2 regions of the Streptomyces sp. NPDC002092 genome follow, and region 1 is predicted to be linked to the other one. Evidence: riboswitches for the same ligand, from Rfam matches in the RefSeq annotation. Region 1 holds a riboswitch; the other holds the start of a gene.
The links. Region 1 has a riboswitch for ZMP and ZTP ahead of ACWCRD_RS11110 (glycine hydroxymethyltransferase). Riboswitches for the same ligand answer to the same signal wherever they lie in the genome.
Positions count from the first base shown of each region.

Region 1 (7,671 bases):
GTACACCTCGTCGGGCACGAACCCGTCCGTCATGACCGTGACCGCCTCCGTGAGCGCGAGCGCGGCTCGTTCCCGTTCGTCGAAGACGCCGTCCCCGGCCTCCTCCCAGGCGGCGAGCAGGTCGAGCTGCCGCTCGCTCACGCCGTGTCGGCGGGCCAGGGCCAGGTGCATGTCCAGGCAGAACGCGCAGTGGTTGAGCTGCGAGGCCCGGATCACGACCAGTTCGGCGAGGGCGGGGTCGCCGAGGCCTCTTTTCGCGGTCGCGCTGAGCGCCGACAGGGCCTGCCCGACCTCGGGGTCGAGGAGGGTCGTACGGCTCACTTGTGCTGCCCGGCCTCGTAGTGGCCGGGAGCCATGCGGCAGGTCACGCCGAACCGGTTCCACGCGTTGATCACCGTGATCGCGGCGATCAGCTGCGCCAGCTCGGGCTCCTCGAAGTGCTTGGCGGCGTGCTCGTACACCTCGTCCCTGACGAAGCCGTCGGTCAGCACGGTGACCGCCTCGGTCAGCTCCAGGGCGGCGAGCTCCTTCTGGGTGTAGAAGTGCTTCGACTCCTCCCAAGCGCCGAGCTGGACGATCCGCTCGACGCTCTCCCCGGCGGCGAGCGCGTCCTTGGTGTGCATGTCCAGGCAGAACGCGCAGTGGTTGAGCTGCGAGGCACGGATCTTCACCAGCTCCAGCAGCTTCGGGTCGAGGCCCCGCCGGGCGGCCGCGTCCAGGCGGACCATCGCCTTGTAGACCTCGGGGGCGTGCTGCGCCCACAGCAGTCGGGCGGGCTGCTCGGGCGCGTATGCGGTGGCTTCGTCTGTCGTCATGCCTTCGACCCTAGAAGCGAGGCAGCCCAGCGGTATGGTCCATTCCCATGGCGAAATCCTGGGCCACTTTGGGCGTCGACCTGCACCTGGAGCCGACAGGTCCCGGCCTCCGCAGAGGGCTCACCGACGCCCTGCGCGAGGCCGTCCGCACCGGCCGGCTGGCCCCCGGCACCCGACTGCCCTCCTCCCGCACCCTCGCCGCCGACCTGGGCATCGCCCGCAACACGGTCGCCGACGCCTACGCCGACCTGGTCGCGGAAGGCTGGCTGACGGCTCGGCAGGGCTCGGGCACCCGGGTGGCCGAGCGGGCGGTGAGCCGGCCCGCCGCGCCCGCACCCCGCTCCCGTACGGTCGACCGCCCCGCCTACGACCTGATCCCCGGCACCCCCGACCTGGCGTTCTTCCCCCGCGCCCAGTGGCTCAAGGCCGCCCGCCGCGCCCTCACCGCGGCCCCGTACCGGGCCCTCGACTACGGTGACCCGCGCGGCCGCATCGAACTGCGCACCGCCCTCGCCGACTACCTCGCCCGCGCCCGGGGCGTACGCACCGACCCCGAGCGCATCCTGGTGTGCGCGGGTATCTCGCACGGCCTGCGCATTCTCGGCGCGGTACTGCGGACGCGCGGCGCGAGGACGGTCGCCGTGGAGTCGTACGGCCTGTACGTGCACTGGGACCTGCTGGCTCAGGCCGGTCTGCGGACGGTCCCGCTGCCGTTCGACGAACGCGGCACCAACCCGGGGGAGCTGACCGGCGAGGACGCGGTCCTGCTCACTCCCGCCCACCAGTTCCCGATGGGCGGCACCCTGCACCGCGACCGGCGCGCCGCCGCCGTCGACTGGGCGCGCCGCACCGGCGGCCTGCTCGTAGAGGACGACTACGACGGCGAGTTCCGCTACGACCGCCAGCCGGTCGGCGCCCTCCAGGGCCTGGACCCGGACCACGTCGTCTACGCGGGCACGGCCAGCAAGTCCCTCGCCCCCGGCCTCAGACTGGCCTGGCTGGTCCTGCCGCCGGACCTCGCCCGGGAGGCGGCGAAGGCCAAGGGGCACATCGACTCCTGCGGGGCCCTGGACCAGCTGACGCTCGCCGAGTTCCTCACCTCGGGCGCCTACGACCGCCATGTGCGGGCCGCCCGGCTGCGCTACCGCCGCCGCCGTGACGCGCTCGTCGCGGAACTCGCACGACGTGCTCCGCAGGTCAGTGCCACGGGTATCGCGGCGGGCCTGCACGTGGTGCTGCGGCTGCCGCCGGGCACCGAGCAGGCGACGCTGCGGGCGGCGGCCTGGCAGGGCCTCGCGGTGCACGGACTGCACCGCTACCGCCACCCCGAAGCGACCGTCGAGCCGCACGACGCGCTGGTGGTGGGCTACGGGACCCCACCGGACAGCGCATGGGCCGGCACCCTGGACGCGCTGTGCGCGGCTCTGCCGGAATCGGCAGAGCCGTAATCCGTAGCAGCCGGCCTCAACTCCCCGCAGCGGGCCCCTTGACGGCCTTTCCGGCACCTTCATTCGGTGCGGAAAGAATGCCCGTGCATCCCGATTTGCCAGCGGATATGCAGCCGCAGGGGCATTCGCTCAGGCCGTTTCCGCGGTCGTGGCGTCCGCCGTCGGCGCCTCCCCGAACCGCGCCAGCGCCAGCGCCCCCACGACCGCGACCAGGAACCCCAGCACCGCAAGCCAGGCCAGCCCGTCCCTGGTGCGGTCCCCGAGCCACACCACACCCACCGCCGCCGGCCCGATCGTCTCACCGATCACCATCCCGGCGGTGGCGGTGGTCACCGAGCCGCGCTGCAACGCCGACGTCAGCAGCAGGAAGGCCGCGCCCCCGCCGATGAGGAGGGCGTAGGTCGCCGGGTTGGTGAGCAGTTCTGACGGTGCGAGCGAGTCGATCAGCCGCACCGACACCTCCACCACCCCGAACCCGAACCCGGCTCCCAGGCCGAGCACCAGCGCCCGCCCCCGCCCGGACCACCGCCCCCCGAACAGGCCCAGCAGCAGGACCACGACGGCGATCGCGAGCATCGCGTACTTCAGCGCCGTCGACCCTTCGCGATTCCCCTCGGCCCCGGACGCCAGCCCCAGCATGGCGAGACCGGCGCACACCACCCCCACCGCACCCCACTCCGTCCCGCTCAGCCGCACCTGCAGCAGTCGCGCCGCGACCACCCCGGTCACCGCCAGGCTGGACGCGAGCGCCGCGGCCACCGCGTAGATCGGGATCGAGCGCAGGGCGACGATCTGGAACAGGAACCCCAGCCCGTCCAGCGCCAGCCCGGCCAGATACCGCCACTGCCGCAGGGCCCGCAGCAGCAGCGCCGCCTCCCCGCCCCCACCCGTACCGGCCGTCCTCGCGGCAACCGCCTGCAAAACCGTCGCGGTACCGAAGCAGACCGCCGCGCCCAGCGCGCACACCATCCCAAAGATCACGAAGTGACTGTAGGGGAGACGTACAGCAAGCGGCGATGCCCCCGGCTTCCGCTCTCACCGATCGTTGGCTTTACATACCTAAAGGAAGGTGCATATGTGGGGGTGCATATGTGGCGTTCCCCCGGGTGCCCCGTCTCTGCTGCCGCCCGGCCGGCTCACCGGGACGGGAGGCTCAGATCCCCAGCACTGCCCGCAGCTGCGCGAGCCCCCAGTCCAGGTCCTCCTTCGCGATCACCAACGGCGGCGCGATCCGCACCGTCGGCCCATGGGTGTCCTTCACCAGCACCCCCCGCTCCATCAGCTTCTCGGACACCTCCCGCCCGGTGCCGTACTGCGGCGCGATGTCGATGCCCGCCCACAGCCCCCGTCCGCGCACCGCCCGCACCCGGCCCGTGCCGGTCAACGCCCCCAGTTCCCGGTGCAGATGACCGCCCAGCTCCGCGGACCGCGCCTGGAACTCGCCCGTCCGCAGCATCGCGATCACCTCCAGCGCCACCGCACACGCCAGCGGATTCCCGCCGAACGTCGAACCGTGCTCACCGGGCCGGAACACCCCGAGCACATCGGCCGACGAGACCACCGCCGACACCGGCACGATCCCGCCGCCCAGCGCCTTGCCGAGCACATACACATCCGGGACCACGCCCTCGTGCTCGCACGCGAAGGTCTTTCCGGTCCGGCCGAGACCCGACTGGATCTCGTCCGCCACGAACAGCACGTTCCGCTCGCGCGTCAGCTCCCGCACCGCCGGCAGATAACCGGCCGGCGGCACCAGCACCCCCGCCTCGCCCTGGATCGGCTCCAGCAGCACCGCCACCGTGTTCTCCGTGACCGCCGACCGCATCGCCGTCAGATCCCCGTACGGCACGATCTCGAAGCCCGGCGTGTACGGACCGAAGTCCGCCCGCGCCTCCGGGTCGGTGGAGAAGCTGACGAGGGTCGTCGTACGGCCGTGGAAGTTGTTGCCCGCCACCACGATCTTCGCCATCTCCGCGGGCACGCCCTTGACCCGGTAGCCCCACTTCCGGGCCGTCTTCACGGCCGTCTCCACCGCTTCCGCGCCGGTGTTCATCGGTAGCACCAGCTCCATCCCGCACAGCTCGGCGAGCTCGGAGCAGAAGGCCGCGAACCGGTCGTGATGAAACGCCCTCGACGTCAGCGTCACCCGCTCCAGCTGCGCCTTCGCCGCCTCCACCAGCCGCCGGTTGCGATGCCCGAAGTTGAGCGCCGAGTAACCGGCCAGCAGGTCCAGATACCGCCTCCCCTCCACATCCGTCATCCACGCCCCGTCCGCGGAGGCGACGACCACGGGCAGCGGGTGGTAGTTGTGCGCACTGTGCGCGTCGGCGGCGGCGATGAGCGCGTCCGTCGTGTTCACGGGACCTCCCGGGGGTGTGGCAGCCGTGCAGCGGCCCCCTCTTCCTATCGTCGCTCGCATGGTGGACGCGGGACCTGCGCTCTCCGGCGTGGCCGGTAGGCTGATCGACGGGTCGTGACTGGCGCGCAAGGATGGGACGGACCATCGGGGAGCGACCCGTGTGTGACCGAGTGCCGTGCGCCTGGGCCAGACCGAGAACCGTGACCGCTTGCACGCCACGCCCGGAGGCCGACGACATGTCAGAGCAGCAGCCCCTCTCCACCGAGTCCACCGCCTTCCGCGCCGCCCTCGATGTGATCCGCGCCGTCGAGCCGCGCGTCGCGGACGCCATCGGGCAGGAGGTCCACGATCAGCGCGAGATGCTCAAGCTGATCGCCTCCGAGAACTACGCCTCCCCGGCCACCCTCCTCGCGATGGGCAACTGGTTCAGCGACAAGTACGCCGAGGGCACCATCGGCCGCCGTTTCTACGCAGGCTGCCGCAACGTCGACACCGTCGAGTCGCTCGCCGCCGAACACGCCAAGGAGCTCTTCGGCGCCCGCCACGCCTACGTCCAGCCGCACTCCGGCATCGACGCCAACCTCGTCGCCTTCTGGTCGGTCCTCGCCGACCGGGTCGAGGCCCCCTTCCTGGAGAAGACCGGCGCCCGCCAGGTCAACGACCTCACCGAGGCCGACTGGGCCGAGCTCCGCCAGGCCTTCGGCAACCAGCGCATGCTCGGCATGTCCCTGGACGCCGGGGGCCACCTCACCCACGGCTTCCGCCCGAACATCTCCGGCAAGATGTTCGACCAGCGCTCCTACGGCACCGACCCGGCGAGCGGCCTCATCGACTACGAGGCCCTGCGCGTCTCCGCCCGCGAGTTCAAGCCGCTGATCATCGTCGCCGGCTACTCCGCCTATCCGCGTCTGGTGAACTTCCGCATCATGCGGGAGATCGCCGACGAGGTCGGCGCGACCCTGATGGTGGACATGGCGCACTTCGCCGGGCTGGTCGCGGGCAAGGTGCTGACCGGCGACTTCGACCCGGTCCCGCACGCCCAGATCGTCACCACCACCACCCACAAGTCGCTGCGCGGCCCCCGCGGCGGCATGGTCCTGTGCGACGACTCCCTCAAGGACCAGGTCGACCGCGGCTGCCCGATGGTCCTCGGCGGCCCGCTTCCGCATGTCATGGCCGCCAAGGCCGTCGCCTTCGCCGAGGCGCGTCAGCCCTCCTTCCGGGACTACGCCCAGCGCATCGTCGACAACTCCCGCGCCCTGGCGGAGGGCCTGATGCGCCGCGGCGCCACCCTCGTCACCGGCGGCACCGACAACCACCTCAACCTCATCGACGTGGCCACCTCCTACGGCCTCACCGGTCGCCAGGCCGAGGCGGCCCTGCTCGACTCGGGCATCGTCACCAACCGCAACGCCATCCCCGCCGACCCCAACGGCGCCTGGTACACCTCCGGCATCCGCATCGGCACCCCCGCCCTGACCACGCGCGGCCTGGGCACCGCCGAGATGGACGAGGTCGCGGGCCTGATCGACCGCGTCCTCACCACCGCCGAGCCGGGCACCACCAAGTCGGGCGCCCCGTCCAAGGCGCAGCACGTCCTCGACCCGAAGATCGCGGACGAGATCTCCCACCGCGCCACCGACCTCGTGGCAGGCTTCCCGCTGTACCCGGAGATCGACCTGGGCTGACCAGCGCCCGCTCTTGAGTTGTCAAAGATCGATGGCGTTCGGAGACCGGTGATACTCAAAGACCGGTGACGCTCAGAGCTCGATGAGCTCCTGTCGTGGTTCCTCCCGCGGCGGTCCGGCACCCTGCCGGGCCGCCGCGCGCCGTATCAGCAGTGCCCCACCGGCCCCGGCTGCGAACCCCGGAACCGCCCACCAGACACTGCTCCGGCCGGCCCCCTGCCCGGTGGCCTGCTGCCAGGCCATCCCGCTCTCGCCGCGCCCGGCCGCGGCCGGACCGTCGCCCAGCACTTTCGCCTGCTCCAACTGCACAAACACCGAGCGCGGTGCCCGATGCCAGCGGATGTCGTCGTCCTGGACGGCCGGCGCGGGATCGCTGCGTATCCAGGGCGTGCCGTCCGCCGCCACGAACAGCTGGTCCTGGCGCTCGACGGCGATGTCACCGCCCGGCGGACGCATCGTCTGCGGCCAGCCTCCCACCCCCGTCAGCCCCCAGACCACGGTGAAGGCCACCGGCGGACGGCGCCCCTCGGCCCAGTCGTCCGGCACCCGCTCCGTCCCCTCGTAGGTCGGCCGCAGCAGCTGTCGCAGGCGGGTGAAGGCCGGCTCACCGGACCGCAGCACCGTCGTCTGCCCGGTGCCGCCCGCGATGATCATGGCCAGGTCGGGGACGTCCCGGACCTGCCCCTGCGCCGCCTCGTCAGTCCCGTCGGACGCCGCGGCCACCGGCATTCCGCACAGGACCACAGCCACCACCGCCGCGAAGAGAGCGGCGACCCGCACCCTCGGTCGACTGCTCTTCCACGCACGCATCCAGTCCCCCAACCCGTCGGTGTCGTACGGCCCGTCCCCCAACCGCCTGTCACTTCTGGTACACCGCCCGACCCGTCGGGGTTCCCACCCCGGCTGTCCTATTTCGAGGCTTCCTCCAGCGACTTCGCGATCTCCACGGCCCGGCGCTCGGACGCCACGCCCTCCAACCGGAGTGTCACGGCACCTGCACCCGTCCGGTGGGTCCACAGCAGCGTCGGCCCGGTGGCCCGCTCCCTTCGCGTGAAGCGGTTCCCGTCGGGATCGACCAGCCAGAAACTCAGCAGATGGGGGCGTGGGAACCACAGTGCGTAGTTCTGCACACCGTCCGCCGAGGGCTCTTTGCCCAGCCCGATCCACTCCGGTCCCTCGCGCAGCACCTTGGTGAAGCCGACGTCCAGCCGCTCCGGGAACTCGTCCAGTCGAACCGTGCGCCCACCCTCCCGCCGGCACAGGCTCACCAGGAACCGTCCGTGCGGCTCACTCGTCACCGCCACGGTGTCCGGCGCGCCGAGCGCGTCCGGCACCAGCGGCTCGAAACCGGCCCGGTTCCC
Region 1 is NZ_JBSFDG010000004.1:226,063-233,733, forward strand. It holds gene ACWCRD_RS11085 (carboxymuconolactone decarboxylase family protein) at 1-321, opposite strand, end outside; gene ACWCRD_RS11090 (carboxymuconolactone decarboxylase family protein) at 318-815, opposite strand; gene pdxR (MocR-like pyridoxine biosynthesis transcription factor PdxR) at 863-2,263, shown strand; gene ACWCRD_RS11100 (hypothetical protein) at 2,393-3,232, opposite strand; gene rocD (ornithine--oxo-acid transaminase) at 3,417-4,622, opposite strand; ZMP/ZTP riboswitch at 4,727-4,816, shown strand; gene ACWCRD_RS11110 (glycine hydroxymethyltransferase) at 4,859-6,310, shown strand; gene ACWCRD_RS11115 (hypothetical protein) at 6,383-7,039, opposite strand; gene ACWCRD_RS11120 (hypothetical protein) at 7,219-7,671, opposite strand, start outside.

Region 2 (7,671 bases), on a different contig from region 1:
GGCGTCGGCTGGCTCAAGCGGCCTCGGATATGCTGGGCCATTGGCGCAGACATATCGGTCCGTCGGCGGCCATGAGCGTGCCAACGGACCATGCACGAGGAGGCCGGGCACCATGGCCGTCGACGAGCTCGACACCCGCATCCTGCGGCTGCTGATGGAGCAGCCGCGCACGAGCGTGCGCGAGTACGCCCGGATCCTGGGCGTCGCCCGCGGCACCCTGCAGGCCCGCCTCGACCGGCTGGAGCGGGACGGCGTGATCACCGGTACGGGCCCGACGCTCTCCCCCGCCGCGCTCGGCCACCCGGTGCTCGCCTTCGTGCACATCGAGGTCACCCAGGGGCATCTGGACGACGTGGGTGAGGCGCTGGCCTCCGTGCCGGAGATCGTCGAGGCCTTCTCGATCACGGGCGGCGGCGACCTGCTGACCCGGGTCGTGGCGCGCGACAACGCCCATCTGGAGGACGTGATCCAGAAGCTGATCAGCCTGCCCGGCGTCGTCCGCACCCGGACCGAGGTGGCGCTGCGTGAGCGTGTCCCGCAGCGGCTGCTGCCGCTGGTCGAGTCGATCGGCCGCGCGGCCCGCAAATGACCTCGCCCTGGTGCGCTGCCATGCTGGCCCCATGAGCAAGTTCGGCGCCCTTTCGGTCATCTTCGATCTCGACGGCACGCTCGTGGACAGCGAGCCGAACTACTACGAAGCGGGCCGGCGGACACTCGCCGAGCACGGCGTCCCGGACTTCACATGGGCGGAGCACGAGCGGTACGTCGGTGTCAGCACCCGGGAGACGGCCGCCCTGTGGAGGCAGGAGTACGACCTCGCGGCCCCCGTCGCCGAGCTCCTCGCCGACACCGACCGCCGCTATCTCGCGCTGGCCCGCGCCGCCACGCACGCGTACCCGGAGATGCGGAAGTTCGTCGAGCTGCTCGCGAACGAGGGCGTGCCGACGGCCGTGGCCTCGGGGTCGTCGCCGGAGGCGATCGAGGCGATCCTCGCCGGTACCGGCCTGGACGCGTATCTGCGCACCGTCGTCTCGGCCGACGAGGTGCCCCACGGCAAACCGGCCCCGGACGTCCTCCTGGAGGCGGCCCGCCGCCTCGGGGCGGCCCCGGCCGACTGTGTGGTCCTGGAGGACGCCGCCCCCGGCGCCGCGGCGGCGCACGCCGCCGGCATGCGCTGCATCGCGATCCCATACATCGCCGCACAGGCCGACGCGCCGGAGTTCGCCACCGCGGACCTGCTGCTGCGCGGCGGCCAGGGGGAGTTCACGGCGCGGGGCGCGTACGACTGGCTCGTGCGCTCAGCTCCGTCTTCCTGATCTTTCCGGTGGGAGTGAGGGGCAGTTCGGAGGCGTACGGCAGCTGGCCGCTGTGCTCGTCCTCGACGGCTACGACCGCTGCCGCGCCGGCCGTTCCCCTGCGCGGTGGGTCGCGGTGCCGGGCCGTCTGCCCCGCCGGGATTTCGCCCAGCGGGCGCGCAGGTCGGCGAGGTGTGCGTCGGTGCGTGGCGTTGGCGTCATGGCGCTGCTACTCCTGAGGTGTTCGGGCGACTCCGAGCAGGTGCAGATACATGGCGGTGACGTCGCGTACGGCGTCCTCGTAGGTGCCGGGGTGCGCGGCGACGCGGCGGGCGAATTCGACGCATATGCCGCCCACCGCGCGGGCCAGCGCCAGGGGTTCGGCGGCCGGGGCGGCAAGTCCGCGGTCGGTGAGGCGGCGGATGTAGCGGGCGTGGCGGTGGACGGGCCGTTCGCGGATCTCGTCCCACAGCTGCGCCATGGCGGGGTCGGTGCGGGCCTGCTGCTCCAGCGGGCCCAGCAGCGGCTGGTGTCGGGCGTAGGCGGCGATGAAGGCGCCGATGGACGCCTCCGCGACGGCGTGCGGGTCGTCCGTGTCGACGCCCGGGACCTCCTGCGCGGCGAGGAACGCGTCCCGTACCCGGACCGCCAGGACGCGGAAGATCTCCTCCTTGGAGGCGAAGTACACGTAGAAGCCCGCCCTGGAGACCTCCGCTGCCGCCGTGATGTCGGCGACGGTGGCCGGGCCGAGGCCGAGCCGTGCGAAGACGGCCTCGGCGGCGTCCAGGAGCCGGGCGCGGGCCGGGGCCCCGGTGCGGTCGCGGGCGGTGCGGACCGCCCAGGCCTTGTGTGTGCGTGCCACACCCGGAGCGTATTGACGTTGACGTCAATGTCAATGAGCATGGCGGGGCCGGTCGATGAGGACCGCCGAGGTCCGTGGAGGGCTCCCATGGGTACTGCCGCCGTGCTCGTCGCCAACCGCGGGGAGATCGCCGTACGCGTCCTGCGGGCCGCCTCGGAGGTCCGGCTGCGCTCGGTCGCGGTGTACGCCGAGGGCGACGACGCGCACGCTCGACTGGCCGACGAGGCCGTCCCGTTGGGCGGCTATCTCGACGGCGGCGCACTGCTCGCCGCCGCGCGCGGCACCGGCTGCGACTTCCTGCATCCCGGGTACGGCTTTCTGAGTGAGGACGCGGACTTCGCGCGCCGCTGCGCCGACGCGGGGGTGACTTTCGTCGGGCCCGCGCCCGAGGTGCTGGCGGTCTTCGGGGACAAGGCGCGGGCGCGTGAGTTCGCCGTCGAGGCGGGGGTTCCGGTACTCGCCGGGGCCGACGGCCCGGACGGGGCGCGGGAGCTGCTGGCCGCCGGGCCCGTGATGATCAAGGCGGTGGGCGGGGGCGGCGGACGCGGCATGCGGGTCGTACGGCGGGCCGAGGAGCTGGACGAGGCTTGGGAGCGGTGCGCATCGGAGGCCCAGCAGGGCTTCGGGCGGGGCGAGTTGTATGCGGAGCGGCTGCTGGAGGGCGCCCGGCACATCGAGGTCCAGGTCGTCGGGGACACGACCGGCGCCGTCACACATCTGTGGGACCGGGACTGCAGCGCACAGCGCCGCCACCAGAAGGTGATCGAGATCGCGCCCGCGCCCGACCTCTCCGAGGACACCAGGGAGCGGATCCTCGGCGCCGCACTGCGGATGGCCCGCGCCGCCCGCTGTTCGAGCCTGGTCACCTTCGAATTCATGCTCCGTGGCGAGGAGTTCTGGTTCATCGAGGCCAATCCGCGGCTTCAGGTGGAGCACACGGTCACCGAGGAGGTGACAGGGGTGGACCTGGTCGCCGTGCAGCTGCGCCTGGCGGCCGGGGCCACGCTGGACGAGCTGGGGCTGCCGGGGCCACCGGCTGCGCCGCGCGGGTTCGCCGTGCAGGCGCGGGTCACCGCCGAGGAGGCGGGGCGGATCACGCGGTTCGACCTGCCGTCGGGCCCCGGTGTACGCGTCGACACGGCGATCCGTGCCGGGGCCGAAGTCGGTGTCCGGTACGACCCGTTGCTCGCCAAGGTGGTCGCGCACGTCCCGGCGGGCGATGCGCAGGCGGCTTGCGCGCGGGCGCGGCGGGCGCTGGGCGAGTTCGCCGTGGAGGGGGTGCGGACGGGGATTCCGCTGCTGCGGGAGGTGCTGTCCCGGCCGCGTTTCTGGGCGCACACGGGCGTGGTGGCGGAGCTTGCGCAGACTCACGTCGTTCCCGACGAGGCGCCCGGCGACGGCACGGTCCTCGCGCCGCTCAGCGGCACCGTCGTCTCCGTCGACGTCTCCCCCGGCGAACCGGTGCGGGCCGGGCAGCAGTTGCTGGTGCTGGAGGCGATGAAGATGGAGCACGTGGTGCGGGCTCCCGGGGCTGGAGTGGTACGGCTGGTGCACGCGCGCCTGGGCGAAACGATCGGCGCCGGCTCCCCGTTGGCCAATCTGGACGACCTCACCGGCGCACAGGGCGACGGGCCCGAGGCGGAGCCGGTTGATCCGGATGCCGTGCGCGCGGACCTCGCCGAGGTCGTACGGCGGCATGCCTTCGGTCTCGACGAGAACCGGCCCGAGGCGGTCGCGGCGCGGCACGCCCTGGGCAGGCGCACCGCCCGCGAGAACATCGAGGACCTGTGCGACACGGGCACCTTCACCGAGTTCGGCGCCCTCGCGATCGCCGCCCAGCGCAGCCGCCGCTCGCTGGACGACCTGATCCGGTCGACGCCGGCCGACGGCATGGTCACCGGCACCGGGCGGATCCATGGCCGGCCGTGCGTGGCGATGTCGTACGACTACACGGTTCTCGCCGGCACCCAGGGACTGCAGAACCACCGCAAGACGGATCGGATGCTGGAGCTCGCCGAGGAGCGGCGGCTGCCTGTGGTGCTGTTCGCGGAGGGCGGCGGCGGGCGGCCCGGGGACACCGACACCACGGCCGTGGCGGGCCTCGACGTGACCACCTTCCAGCGCATGGGGCGGCTCAGCGGGCTGGTGCCGCTGGTCGGCATCGTCTCGGGGCGGTGCTTCGCCGGCAACGCGGCGCTGCTGGGCTGCTGCGACGTCGTGATCGCCACGCCCGACGCGACGATCGGGATGGGCGGGCCCGCGATGATCGAGGGCGGCGGACTCGGGGTGTTCCGGCCGGAGGAGGTGGGTCCGCTGTCGGTGCAGGTGCCGAACGGGGTGGTGGACCTCGCGGTCGCCGACGAGGCGGCGGCCGTGCGGGTCGCGCGGCGGTATCTGTCGTACTTCCAAGGAGAGCAGAGCAGTTGGGAGACGCCCGATCAGCGGCTGCTGCGGCAGGTGGTGCCGGAGAACCGGCGGCGGGCCTACGACGTGCGGGCGGCGGTCACCGGGCTCGCGGACACGGGCTCGGTGCTGGAGCTGCGGCCGGAGTTCGGCGTGGGGGTGCTGACCTGTCTCGTACGGATCGAGGGGCGGCCGCTGGGTCTCCTGGCCAGTAATCCGGCGCATCTGGGCGGGGCGATCGACCGGGACGCGGCCGACAAGGCGGCGCGGTTCCTGCAGTTGTGCGACGCGTTCGGGCTGCCGGTGGTCTCGCTCTGCGACACCCCGGGGTTCATGGTCGGCCCGGACGCCGAACGGACCGCCACCGTGCGGCACTTCGCCCGGCTGTTCGTGACGGGCGCCAATCTGCGGGTGCCGCTGGTGAGTCTGGTGCTGCGCAAGGCGTACGGGCTCGGGGCGATGGCCATGATGGGTGGCTCGACGCGCGCGCCGCTGGCCACAGCGGCCTGGCCGAGCGGCGAGTTCGGCGGGATGGGGCTCGAGGGTGCCGTGCGGCTCGGCTACCGCAGGGAGCTGGCGGCGATCACGGACCCGGCCGAGCGTGCGCGTGTCTTCGAGGAACGGGTCGCCGAGTTGTACGAACGCGGGAAGGCGGTCAACGCGGCGGCCGCGCTGGAGATCGACGCGGTGATCGACCCGGCCGGGTCGCGGACCTGGATCCTTGCGGCGCTTGAGCGGTCCCCCGTACCGGAGGCAGGACACCGCCCGTTCGTCGACACCTGGTGATCCGGGGTCTGATTCAGCTGGGCCGGATGCTTGGTTGCCCGGTGCGGGTCCTGCCGGTCGGATGTTGCCGGTAGAGTCAGCTCCGGCCGCGACTGGCGAGGGTGGACGACCACCGGGGAGCGGCCGTGGTTCAGCGTGAGCGTCGACCGCCTGGGCGCCTCCGTCAGTGATGTTCCCGCTGAGGAGGCCATGACGTGGATCTGCGGTACGGAACGAACCCGCAGCAGGCGGCGGATGCCACGCCGGTGCGGCCCGGCCGGTGGCCGGTTCGGGTGGTGCACGGAAGCCCGTCGTACATCAACATGCTGGACGCCCTGAACGGCTGGCAGCTGGTGCGGGAGGCGAGCCGCTCCCTCGGCCGGCCTGCGGCCGCTTCCTTCAAGCACGTCTCACCCGCCGGTGCGGCCGTGGCCGGGCCCGTCGACGACGTGACGGCACAGCTCCACGGTGTCGACCAGACCGAGGTCGGCGCCCTGACCAGTGCGTATCTGCGCGCCCGGGACGCCGACCCGAAGTCGTCCTACGGCGACTTCGCCGCTGTCTCGCACCCGGTCGACGAGGAGCTCGCCGAACTGCTGGCCCACGTCGTGTGCGACGGCATCGTCGCGCCCGGCTATGCACCGGGTACCGTCGGCAGACTCCGCAGGAAGAAGAACGGCCGCTTCCTCGTCCTGGAGGCGGATCCGGCCTTTGTACCGCCGGAGCGGGAGACGCGCGAGGTCTTCGGTCTGCGTCTGAGTCAGCAGCGGGACGAAGTGCCGTGCACGGAAAGGCTGTTGGAGAACGTCGTGTGCGGCGCGCTTCCCACGAGGGCTGCGGAAGACCTTCTGCTGGGCCTGGTGGTGCTGCGTCACACGCAGTCGAACTCGGTGTGCTTCCTGCGCGACGGGGCGACGCTGGGTATCGGCGCCGGACAGCAGTCCCGAGTGGACTGCACACGGCTGGCCGGGGCGAAGGCCGACACCTGGTGGCTGCGGCGCCATCCGGTGGTGCGCGCGCTCGCCTTCGGACCGGGCGTCCGGCGCCAGGACCGGATCAACTGGCAGATCCGCTTCATCGAAGGTGACCTCACCGCGGACGAGAGGGCCAGGCTGTCTGCTGCCCTGTCGCAGCCGGTGCCGGAGTTCTCGGCCGGCAGCCGCGCCGAGTGGACGGCCCGGCTCAAGGGGGTCTCGTTCGTCTCCGACGGGGCGTTGCCGTTCCGCGACAACGTGGACCACGCGCAGCGGCACGGTGTCGGCCACATCGCCGAGCCGGGCGGATCGATCCGCTCCGCGGAGGTCGAGGACGCCTGCCGCGCGCACGGGATCGCCCTGGTCCGCACCGGCCTCAGGCTCTTCCACCACTGAGCAACGCCTCGCCAGGCCCCTCCCGCCGACCAGAAAGCGCATCAGCATGCTCACCCTTCATGACCTGTTGGCCGCCAACCCCTACCCCGGCCGCGGGCTCCTGTGCGCCCGCACCCACTCCGGGGCCGTGCTGGGCGGCTACTTCCTCACCGGCCGCAGCCCGGCCTCACGCGACCGCGCGCTCCGGCTGATCGACGACGACCTCGTGGTGGGCCCGCTCTCGCCCCGGGAGCGCGATCCCCTGCGGCACTACGCCGCCGCCACGACCACGAGCGACTGGCTGGTGCTGGGCAACGGGGAGCAGGTGTCCCAGGCCGCGGAACGACTCAGGGCGGGAGCCCCGCCGACCGAGGCGCTCAGCGGCTTCGAGTACGAACCCGACCCCCCGATCCGCACCTCCCGCCTCACCGCGCTGATCAGCCGCGACGGCGGACGCACCACCGTCTTCGGGGCCGCCCGCCCCAGCCGCGCCGCACGCCCGACCAGCAACGTGATGACCCTCGCCGTACAGGACCTGCAACCGGGCGAGGCGGTCCTGCTGACCACCTATGAATCCGACGGCGAACACGTCTCGGTCGCCGCTCCCTTCACCGAGGTCACGGTCGACGCCGGGAGCGGGCCGGAGTTGCTGGACGAGATCTGGTGGGCGCTCGACGAACGGTTCAGGATCGCTGCCGCCGTCGTCGACCCTGTGCGGGGACCGGGGTCCGCCCTCACGAAGGCGTGAGCGGAAGGTCGTCCGTGTAGGCGTTGACGGGCGGGGAGACGCGCTCGGTGCGGTGGACGTCGAGGGCCGCCGTCGCGGACTTCGTGCCGAGCGTGCCCTTGGGGTGCCAGGTTCCGGTGACGGCCACCCAGGTGTTGGCCGGCAGTGCGGTGGTCCCGTACATGCGGACCTTGACCGACTGGGAGTCCGCCGCGCAGCAGGTGAAGATGATCCGGGTGAGATACCAGCCGCCGCCCTGCCCGGCCGGGG
Region 2 is NZ_JBSFDG010000022.1:35,184-42,854, forward strand. It holds gene ACWCRD_RS37995 (Lrp/AsnC family transcriptional regulator) at 113-589, shown strand; gene ACWCRD_RS38000 (HAD family hydrolase) at 621-1,316, shown strand; gene ACWCRD_RS38005 (TetR/AcrR family transcriptional regulator) at 1,525-2,157, opposite strand; gene ACWCRD_RS38010 (carboxyl transferase domain-containing protein) at 2,245-5,346, shown strand; ZMP/ZTP riboswitch at 5,425-5,509, shown strand; gene ACWCRD_RS38015 (phosphoribosylaminoimidazolecarboxamide formyltransferase) at 5,541-6,695, shown strand; gene ACWCRD_RS38020 (IMP cyclohydrolase) at 6,742-7,422, shown strand; gene ACWCRD_RS38025 (TIGR03943 family putative permease subunit) at 7,409-7,671, opposite strand, start outside.
Region 2: another riboswitch for ZMP and ZTP. It lies ahead of ACWCRD_RS38015 (phosphoribosylaminoimidazolecarboxamide formyltransferase); the one in region 1 lies ahead of ACWCRD_RS11110 (glycine hydroxymethyltransferase).